DNA from 3 places in the Yonghaparkia sp. Soil809 genome. Region 2 is predicted to be linked to each of the others. Evidence: predicted binding sites of a transcription regulator. Region 2 holds the regulator's gene; each other region holds the start of a gene.
The links. Region 2 encodes HrcA, which represses chaperone genes, less so after heat shock. Its sites were predicted from a motif close to TTNGCACTCGNNNNNNNCGAGTGCNAA; they were not measured.

Region 1 (3,256 bases), on a different contig from region 2:
CGCCCGCCGCCGCGAGCGCGCAGACGCTCAGCGTGCTCGGTCTCGTGTTCGGCATCGTCGGGCTGCTCGCCTCGTTCGCCGCCGTGGGCCTCGTGTTCGCGCTCGTCGGCGTGATCCTCAGCCACCTGGGCCTGCGGCGCGAGCCGACCGGGCGCTCGATGGCGATCGCGGGGCTCGCCTGCGGCTATGCGGGGCTCGGCATCTCGGTGATCTGGGGCGTCATCCTGCTCGCCTCGGTGCTCGTCCCGCTCTTCGCGGTCGGGCTGTTCGCGAGCCTCTCCACCATCGGCGGGTAGGGCGCCGCTCAGTCGACGCGCTCGACGAGCAGCGCGACGCGCTCGCTCGCGACCCGCGTGAGCACGAGCGTCGCCGCGTTCGGCCCCTGCGGCTTCAGCTGCTTCCGGAAGACGGCCGGGTCGATGTCGACGCCGCGCTTCTTGATCTCGATCGTGCCGATGCCGCGCTCCCGGAGCGCCTTCGCGATCCGCTTCGCGTCGAGCGGCCACCGCTCGAGCACGCGGAACGCCCGTGCGAACGGCGTCGGGGCGAGCCGATCGGCGGTCACCCACGCGATCGTGCCGTCGAGCATCCGCCCCTCGAGCGAGCGGGCCAGGTCGCCGATGAGGCGGGCGCGGATGACCGCCCCGTCGGGCTCGTACACGTACTCCCCGAGGGGGCCGGCCTCGACGTCGGGCGCATCCTCGGCCGCCACGAGCTCCGCGGCCCCCTTCGGGCCGAGCACGAGCGCCGCCCGCCGGACGCCCGGCCGCGCGAGCGCGCCGCTCCACAGCACGACCTCCACGACCTCGCCGCCGTCGCTCACCCACTGCGCCTCGTGCGTCTCGGGGATGAGCGCGCGATCCATGCCGGGCGCGAGCTTGATGCCGCCGGGCCGCCGCTGCGAGATCGCGAGGGCGGCGTCGAGCGAGGGCGACCAGTCGTCGGGGGAGGACAGCCGTCGGGCGCCCGTGCGTCGTGCGGGGTCGAGCCACACGGCGTCGGCACGGCTGACGTCGACGGCCTCCGCGTCGCCGAGCTCGACGGTCGCGCTCTCCCACGGGGCGAGGTTGTAGGCGGCGATCGCCGCGGTCGGCTCGTCGCGCTCGACGGCGAGCACCTCGAGGTCGAGGGCCGCGAGGGCCATCGCGTCGCCGCCGATGCCGCAGCCGAGGTCGGCGACGCGCGCGAGCCCGGCGGCGGCGAACCGGCCGGCGTGCTGCGCGGCCACTCCGAGCCGGGAGGCCTGCTCGAGCCCGGACTCGGTGAAGAGCATCCGCTCGGCGAACGGGCCGAACTTCGCGACGGCCCGCCTGCGCAGTCGGTACTGCGTCAGGACGGCGGCGACGCGAGCGGGTGGATGCCCGGCCGACCGCAGTCGGCTGACGAGAGCCACGGCATCGGTGGCCGAGTCGCTCGGCGCCAGGCTCGTGAGCAGCTCGAGCGCCTCCGCCGTCAGCAGCTCCCGCACCTCGGACGCGTCCATCGTCCGATCCTCCCACGCCCTCCCGCGGCGAGCGCTGGCACTCGGATTGCATGAGTGCTAACGGCTTGGGTACAGTGGTTCCTGGCACTCGCAGGGCGAGTGTGCCAATCCCCTCAACGTCTTAGGAAAGAAGAGGTCAACCGTGTCGGTCTCCATCAAGCCGCTCGAAGATCGCATCGTCATCAAGCAGGTCGAGGCGGAGCAGACCACCGCTTCGGGTCTCGTGATCCCCGACACCGCCAAGGAGAAGCCCCAGGAGGGCGAGGTCGTGGCGGTCGGCCCCGGCCGCATCGACGACAACGGCAACCGCGTCCCGCTCGACGTCGCGGTCGGCGACAAGGTCATCTACTCGAAGTACGGCGGCACCGAGGTCAAGTACGACGGCCAGGAGTACCTGGTCCTCTCGGCCCGCGACATCCTCGCGGTCATCGTCCGCTAGTCGCGACGCTGCGCTCCGGCCCCCACTCGCCTCGGCGGGCGGGGGCCGTTCGCGTCCGAACGGGCCGCTGCCCGGGCGTACACTGACCCGGTGCCCGACTCTCGCTCGTCCCGCAGCGGGTTGCCGCTCGCGGTCGGTGCCTACGGCCTCTGGGGCTTCCTGCCCGCCTACTTCCTGCTCCTGACCCCGAGCGGTGCCGTCGAGATCGTCGCCTGGCGGGTCGTGCTGTCCCTCGTCTTCTGCGTGGCGCTGCTCGCGCTCACGCGGGCGTTCCGGCCGTTCGCGGCCATGCTGCGCGACCGGCGGATCATGGTGCTGAGCCTCCTGGCCGGCATCCTCATCGCCGTCAACTGGACGGTCTACGTCTACGCCTCGACCAACGGCTTCATCGTCGAGGCCGCCCTCGGCTACTTCATCAACCCGATCGTCACCGTCGCCCTCGGCGTGCTCGTGCTGCGCGAGCGGCTGCGGCCCTGGCAGTGGGCCGCGGTCGGCATCAGCATCGTCGCCGTGCTCGTGCTCGCCATCGGCTACGGGCAGCCGCCGTGGGTCGCGCTCACGCTCGCTGCGTCGTTCGGTGTCTACGGCCTGCTGAAGAACCGCATGGGTCCCCGCGTGACCGCCGTCGCCGGGCTCACGCTCGAGACGGCCTGGCTCACGCCGATCGCCCTCATCGTGCTCGTCGCGATCACGAGCGCGGGCGATCTCACGATGGGGCGCGAGGGTCTCGGCCACGCCGTGCTGCTCGGGCTCGCCGGAGTCGTGACCGCGGTGCCGCTGCTGCTCTTCGCCGCGGCCGCCCGACGGCTGCCGCTCACCGTCATGGGCTTCATCCAGTACCTCGCCCCGCTGCTGCAGTTCGCCTTCGGCGTCGCCGTCATGGGCGAGCCGATGCCGTTCGAGCGGTGGGTCGGATTCGGTCTCGTCTGGCTGGCCCTCGTCGTCCTGACGGTCGACGCCGTCGGGCACCGGCGGCGCACCGGGGCGGTGCGCCTGCCGGAGGTCGCGGCCGGGTAGGGTTCCGCCGAGCCCTGCACCCCGGAAGGACCCCCATGCGCCGTCGTGCCGCGACCGCCCTCGTCGTCGTGATCGCGCTCGGGGCGCTGGCGGGGTGCACTCCGGCCGCGCCGGTCGCCGTCCCCACCCCCGCGCCCGGAACCGCAACACCCACGCCGATCCCGCCGAGCGGCGACGGCGTCCTGCGCATCGGCACCCTCGCGCCGCTCACCGGCCCCTCCGCCTCGCGCGGCCCCGTCCAGGTCGCCGCCGTCGAGATCGCCGCGCGCGACATCGCCGCCGCGGGCGGCATCCTCGGCGCCGCCGTCGAGGTCGTC
Region 2 (3,256 bases):
TGGTCTCCTTGCTGTTCAGGCGCACCGGGGTGACGACCTGGATGCCGATCTTGAGGTCGCCGCGGCCGGCGCCGCGCAGGCGCGTGATGCCGCGCTCCTTGATCGTGAGGACCTCGGCGCTCTGCGTGCCGGGCTTGATCTCGACGCGGACGTCGCCGTCGAGCGAGCGAAGCGTGGCGGTCGTGCCGAGGATGGCGTCGGTCATCTGCAGCTCGAGGGTCGCGAGCAGGTCGTCGCCGGAGCGGCTGAACGTCTCGTGCGTCTTGACCTTGATCTCGAGGTAGAGGTCGCCGTTGGGGCCGCCGGCGGGGCCGACCTCGCCCTGGCCGGGGAGCTGGATGCGCAGACCCGTGTCGACGCCCGCGGGGATGTCGACGGGGATGGTGCGGCGCGCGCGCACGCGGCCCTGGCCCGCGCACGTCGGGCAGGGGCTCGGGATCACCGTGCCGAAGCCGCGGCACGAGCCGCAGGGGCTGGAGGTCATGACGTTGCCGAGCAGGCTGCGCACGGTGCGCTGGATCTGCCCGGAGCCGCGGCAGATGTCGCAGGTCTGCGGGCTCGTCCCGGGCGAGCAGCAGGAGCCCTCGCACGTCTCGCACAGCACGGCCGTGTCGACCTCGAGCTGGCGGGTGGTGCCGAAGACGATCTCCTCCAGCTCGACCTCGACGCGCAGGAGGGCGTCCTGTCCGCGCTCGCGGCGGCTGCGCGGGCCGCGCTGCTGCTGACCGCCGCCGAAGAAGGTCTCGAAGATGTCGCCGAAGCCGTTGAAGCCCCCGCCGCCGCCGCCGAAGCCGCCCGCGCCGCCGAGGTCGTACTGCTGACGCTGGTTCGGGTCGCTCAGCACGTCGTAGGCGTGGGTCACGAGCTTGAAGCGCTCGGCCGCCTCGCCGCTCGGGTTGACGTCGGGGTGCAGCTCGCGCGCGAGCCTCCGGTACGCCTTCTTGATGTCGTCGGCGCTCGCGTCACGGGCGATGCCGAGAACCTCGTAATGGTCTGCCACTTATTCCTCACCGAGCAGCCGGGACACGTAGCGCGCGACGGCGCGGACGGCTGCCATGTTGTTCGAGTAGTCCATGCGGGTGGGGCCGAGCACCCCGAGTTTGGCCGAGAGGTCTGCGCCGACCCTGTACGCGCTCGTGACGACGGCCGTCTCGCGCAGCACCTCGTCGTTCTCGCGGCCGATGCGCGCCGAGACGCCGTGCTGGTCGAGCTCCATCTCGCGGAAGAGCTTCAGAAGCGTCACCTGCTCCTCGATCGCCTCGAGCACCGGGTAGACGCTGCCGGCGAAGTCGGACTCGGTGCGCACGAGGTTCGCCGCCCCCGCCATGACGAGCCGGTCGCTGCGGTGCGCATCCACGTGACCGAGGAGGGCCTCGGTGACGACGGAGACGGCCGCACGGCGATCGGGCGCGAACTGCTCGTCGAGCTTCGGCGCGAGGTCGGTCACGTCGCTGAGCGACCGACCCGCGATCGCGGCGTTGATCTTCGCGCGGAGCTCGCCGAGGAAGACCTCGTCGGTCTCGGCCGGGAGCTCGATGATGCGCTGGTCGACGCGACCGCCGTCGGTGATGAAGACGGTCATGACGCGCGTGGCCGACAGCGGCACGAGCTCGACGTGCCGCACGCGAGCGTGGCCGAGGGTCGGGTACTGCACGAGCGCGACCTGGTTGGTCAGGCTCGCGAGCAGCCGCACCGTGCGGGCGAAGACGTCGTCGAGATCGACGGACTGGTCGAGGAAGGCTGCGATCGCCTGCCGCTGGGCGGCGCTCAGAGGTCGGAGGTCCTGCAGCTCGTCGACGAAGAGCCGATAGCCCTTGTCCGTTGGCACGCGGCCCGAGGAGGTGTGCGGGGCCGCGATGAGCTCCTCCTCCTCCAGCTGCGCCATGTCGTTGCGGATCGTCGCGGCGCTCACGCCGAACTGGTGCCGCTCGACGATCGCCTTCGAGCCGACGGGCTCGCGAGAGGCGACGTAGTCCTGCACGATCGCCCGCAGAACGTGGAGGGCGCGCTCCGAGATCATGGCGCTCTCCTTTCCCTCGGGATGGCGAGTGCTGGCACTCGCCTTAGCTGACTGCCAATTCTACCCCGGCGCACCGGGCGGAGATGATTGCCCGCGCGGCGACCGAGCGCTATTTTGTGCCTGAGTTCCACTCCACTCGATCGCACGCATCGGAAGGCAGCACGCTCATGACCGACTCCACCCCTCCCCCGGCCGCGGCCTCCGCGGCGCCGCTCAGCGAGGCAGAGGACCGCCAGTGGGCATCCTTCGCCCACCTCGGCGGCATCTTCTGGATCCTGCCCTCGCTCATCATCTACCTCGTCTTCAAGGACCGCGGAAGCTTCACGCGAGTGGAGGCCAAGGAGGCCCTGAACTTCCAGATCACCGTCGGCATCGCCTACATCGCGCTCCAGATCATCTCCGCGATCCTGGCGGCGGTGACCTTCGGGCTCGGGGGCCTGCTCGGCTTCCTCGCCCCTCTCATCTGGATCGCCGCGGTGATCTTCTCGATCCTCGGCTTCGTCCAGGCCAAGGATGGGAATCACTACCGCTACCCGGTCTCGGTGCGCTTCATCAAGTAGTCGCGCGTCGATCGCTCAGGGGGTCCGGCCGGAGGCCGGGCCCCCTCCGCGTGTCCGGGCGTCGCGACGTCGCGGGGCATCGCGGGGCCGGCGGGCACCGACCATAATGTCGAGCATGACCCAGCAGCCGCCCGCGAGCCCCTACGCCGCGACACCGAACCCCCTGCGCCCCGAGGACGAGAAGACCTGGGCGATCCTGACGCACATCGGCGGCCTGTTCGTCCCTCTCATCGGACCGCTCATCGTCTACCTCGTGCTGCGCGATCGAGGCCCCTTCATCCGCCATCACAGCGCGACGGCGTTCAACTTCCACGTCACCATGACCCTCGCGAGCATCGTCGGAGGGATCCTGACCATCGTGCTCGTGGGCATCCTGATCCTTGCCGCGGTCGGCATCCTGTGGTTCGTCCTCGCGATCGTCGCCGCCCTCGCGGCGGGCCGAGGCGACTTCTACACCTACCCGCTCAGCATCCCGTTCGTCCGCTGACGCGGGATCCCGGCGCCCGCGCATCGGCGGTGCCGGGCCGCTAGTCGAGCAGGCGGCGCACGACCGCGTCGGCGAGCAGCCGGCCGCGCAGCGTCAGCACGACCGTGCCGCGCAGCGCGGGCCCGGGCTCGACGAGGCCGTCGGCGATGAGGCCGGCGACCTCGCGGCGGCCCGTCGCCGCGAGAGCGC
Region 3 (3,256 bases), on a different contig from region 2:
CCGTGTACTACTCGGACCCCGCGGACGAGGGGATCGCGCTGGGCATGGTCGAGCTGCTCGGGCTCGGGACGATCGAGCTCTCCGACGCCTTCCCCGGGGCCCCGATCACGATCGTCGTCGGGGCCGACGCCGCCGGTTGAGCCGCCCCTGGGGTGCTCGAGGGGCCCCCATCGCTCCGTTCGGGGGCGCGCCTCCGAACGGAGCGCGGCGCGCCCGATCCCCCTGCGCCGCCCGTCCGCGCGCCCGGGTTATCGTGACCGCATGGATCGCCCCGCCCGCCGCCGCTCGACCGCTGTGATCGCGCTCGGCGCCGCGGCGGCGCTGCTCGTCGGGTGCACCGGCGCGGCGGAGCCCGACCCCGTCTCGACGAGCGCGGCCCCCGAGGCGACGCCCGAGCCGGCCTTCACCTCGACCTACGTCGCTCCGGAGGACTTCGATCTCGCCCCGCTCACGGGCGAGCGCATCGCGGTCGGCGGTCTCGCCGCGCCGTCGCTCGCGGCCAAGATCGACAACCACCCGCGCGCCCGACCGCAGATCGGGATCGACCGCGCCGACATCGTGTTCGAGGAGCTCGTGGAGGGCGGCCTCACGCGCTACGTCGCGGTCTGGCACTCCGACATCCCCGCCGAGATCGGCCCGATCCGGTCGATCCGCCCCATGGACCCCGACATCATCTCGCCGCTGCGCGGCATCGTCGCCTACTCGGGCGGCCAGCAGCGATTCGTCGACATGATGCGCGCCACCGACGTGTACAACGCCATCCACGGGCAGGCCGACACGGACGCGGTGATGTACCGGGGCGGCGGCGCCCCCGCGCCGCACAACGTGATCGTCCGCGCCCCGCAGCTCATCGCCCAGCACTCCGAGCTCGCGCCGCCCCAGCAGCACTTCGGCTACGCCGCCGACGCGGCGTCCGCGACCGCCGCGCGCGAGGGCGCTCCTGCCTCCAGCGCCGCGCTCGTCTTCGGCTCGCTCGCGACGCCCTCGTGGGCGTGGGATGCCGGGTCCGCGACGTGGCTGCGCACCATGACCGGCGGCGCGCCGGACGTCGCGGCCGGGGGCGCGCGGCTGTCGGCGGTCAACCTCGTGATCGTGCGCGTCCCGGTCGACGTGATCCAGGACATCCCGACCACCCAGATGATCGGCAGCGGCGAGGCCTGGGTGCTGCAGGCGGGCAAGGCCCTGAAGGCGACCTGGAGCAAGGCGGATCGGAGCTCCCCCGTTCGCCTGGTCGACGCGAACGGGCTCGCGGTGCGCCTCGCCCCTGGCAACACCTGGGTCGAGCTCGTGCCGAACGCGGGCTCGGTCGCCATCGGCTGACGAGGCTCGCTCGCCGCCGCTTCCTCAGTGGGCCCTCGGCTTGCACTCGGCCTACGAGAGTGCCAGAATCGCTTTTAGCACTCCGGTTCTGCGAGTGCCAGAAGCTACCGTACGTACTGCGTCCGGGAGGGACGAAAGACACACATGGCTAAGATCATCGCTTTCAACGAGGAGGCCCGTCGCGGCCTCGAGCGCGGCCTCAACATCCTGGCCGACGCCGTCAAGGTCACGCTCGGCCCCCGTGGTCGCAACGTCGTGCTGGAGAAGAAGTGGGGCGCCCCCACGATCACCAACGACGGCGTCTCGATCGCCAAGGAGATCGAGCTCGACGACCCGTACGAGAAGATCGGCGCCGAGCTGGTCAAGGAGGTCGCCAAGAAGACCGACGACGTCGCCGGTGACGGCACGACCACGTCGGTCGTCCTCGCCCAGGCGCTCGTCCGCGAGGGCCTGCGCAACGTCGCGGCCGGCGCCGACCCCATCAGCCTCAAGCGCGGCATCGAGAAGGCCGTCGCGGCCGTCTCGGAGCAGCTGCTCAAGAACGCCAAGGAGGTCGAGACCAAGGAGGAGATCGCCGCGACCGCGAGCATCTCCGCCGCCGACCCCGAGATCGGCGCGCTCATCGCCGAGGCGATCGACAAGGTCGGCAAGGAGGGCGTCGTCACCGTCGAGGAGTCGAACACCTTCGGCACCGAGCTCGAGCTCACCGAGGGCATGCGCTTCGACAAGGGCTACCTGTCGGCGTACTTCGTCACCGACCCGGAGCGCCAGGAGGCGGTCTTCGAGGACCCGTACATCCTCATCGTCAACGGCAAGATCTCGGCGATCAAGGACCTCCTCCCCGTCGTCGACAAGGTGATCCAGAGCGGCAAGCAGCTGCTCATCATCGCCGAGGACGTCGAGGGCGAGGCCCTCGCGACGCTCGTCGTCAACAAGATCCGCGGCATCTTCAAGTCGGTCGCCGTCAAGGCCCCCGGCTTCGGCGACCGCCGCAAGGCCATGCTCCAGGACATCGCGATCCTCACCGGCGGCCAGGTGATCAGCGAGGAGGTCGGTCTCAAGCTCGAGAACGCGACCCTCGACCTGCTCGGCCGCGCCCGCAAGGTCGTCATCACCAAGGACGAGACCACGATCGTCGAGGGCGCCGGCGAGGCCGACGCGATCGCCGGTCGCGTGAAGCAGATCCGTGCCGAGATCGAGAACACCGACTCGGACTACGACCGCGAGAAGCTCCAGGAGCGCCTCGCCAAGCTCGCCGGCGGCGTCGCCGTCATCAAGGCGGGTGCCGCGACCGAGGTCGAGCTCAAGGAGCGCAAGCACCGCATCGAGGACGCCGTCCGCAACGCGAAGGCCGCCGTCGAGGAGGGCATCGTCGCCGGTGGTGGCGTCGCGCTCATCCAGGCCGGCAAGCTCGCCTTCGAGTCCGACGCCCTCACGGGCCTCGTCGGCGACGAGGCGACGGGTGCGAACATCGTGAAGGTCGCGATCGACGCCCCGCTCAAGCAGATCGCCCTCAACGCCGGCATGGAGCCGGGCGTCGTCGTCGACAAGGTGCGCCACCTCGCGGTGGGCCACGGCCTCAACGCCGCGACCGGCGAGTACGTCGACATGCTCGGCGCCGGCATCGCCGACCCGGTGAAGGTCACGCGCTCCGCCCTGCTCAACGCTGCGTCGATCGCCGGTCTCTTCCTCACCACGGAGGCCGTCGTCGCCGATAAGCCCGAGAAGAACCCCGCCCCCATGGGCGACCCGTCGGGCGGCATGGACTTCTAGGTCTCGCTCGTACGACACGAGAACGGGGCGGTTCCCTTCGGGGAGCCGCCCCGTTCCGCGTGTCCGGGCGCGGCAGCCGGTGGGGGGAGCCGACCTCTCGTGCCGGAGCGGCTCGAGAGCGTCGCGCGTCGGGTCGCGCGACGGCCACGAGCCGGTCGATGCC

Region 1: a site for HrcA is predicted at 1,518-1,544, ahead of groES (co-chaperone GroES). Genes of this name have one in related genera too.
Region 3: a site for HrcA is predicted at 1,395-1,421, ahead of groL (chaperonin GroEL). Genes of this name have one in related genera too.

Annotation. Positions count from the first base shown of each region.
Region 1 covers NZ_LMSV01000001.1:698,161-701,416, reverse strand. The annotation lists gene ASG83_RS03370 (DUF4190 domain-containing protein) at 1-296, shown strand, start outside; gene ASG83_RS03365 (class I SAM-dependent methyltransferase) at 305-1,483, opposite strand; gene groES (co-chaperone GroES) at 1,626-1,922, shown strand; gene rarD (EamA family transporter RarD) at 2,013-2,939, shown strand; gene ASG83_RS03350 (ABC transporter substrate-binding protein) at 2,975-3,256, shown strand, end outside.
Region 2 covers NZ_LMSV01000002.1:543,475-546,730, reverse strand. The annotation lists gene dnaJ (molecular chaperone DnaJ) at 1-1,000, opposite strand, end outside; gene hrcA (heat-inducible transcriptional repressor HrcA) at 1,001-2,020, opposite strand; gene ASG83_RS10065 (DUF4870 domain-containing protein) at 2,188-2,580, shown strand; gene ASG83_RS10060 (DUF4870 domain-containing protein) at 2,696-3,067, shown strand; gene hemW (radical SAM family heme chaperone HemW) at 3,108-3,256, opposite strand, start outside.
Region 3 covers NZ_LMSV01000001.1:607,031-610,286, reverse strand. The annotation lists gene ASG83_RS02970 (LytR C-terminal domain-containing protein) at 1-140, shown strand, start outside; gene ASG83_RS02965 (DUF3048 domain-containing protein) at 262-1,320, shown strand; gene groL (chaperonin GroEL) at 1,465-3,093, shown strand.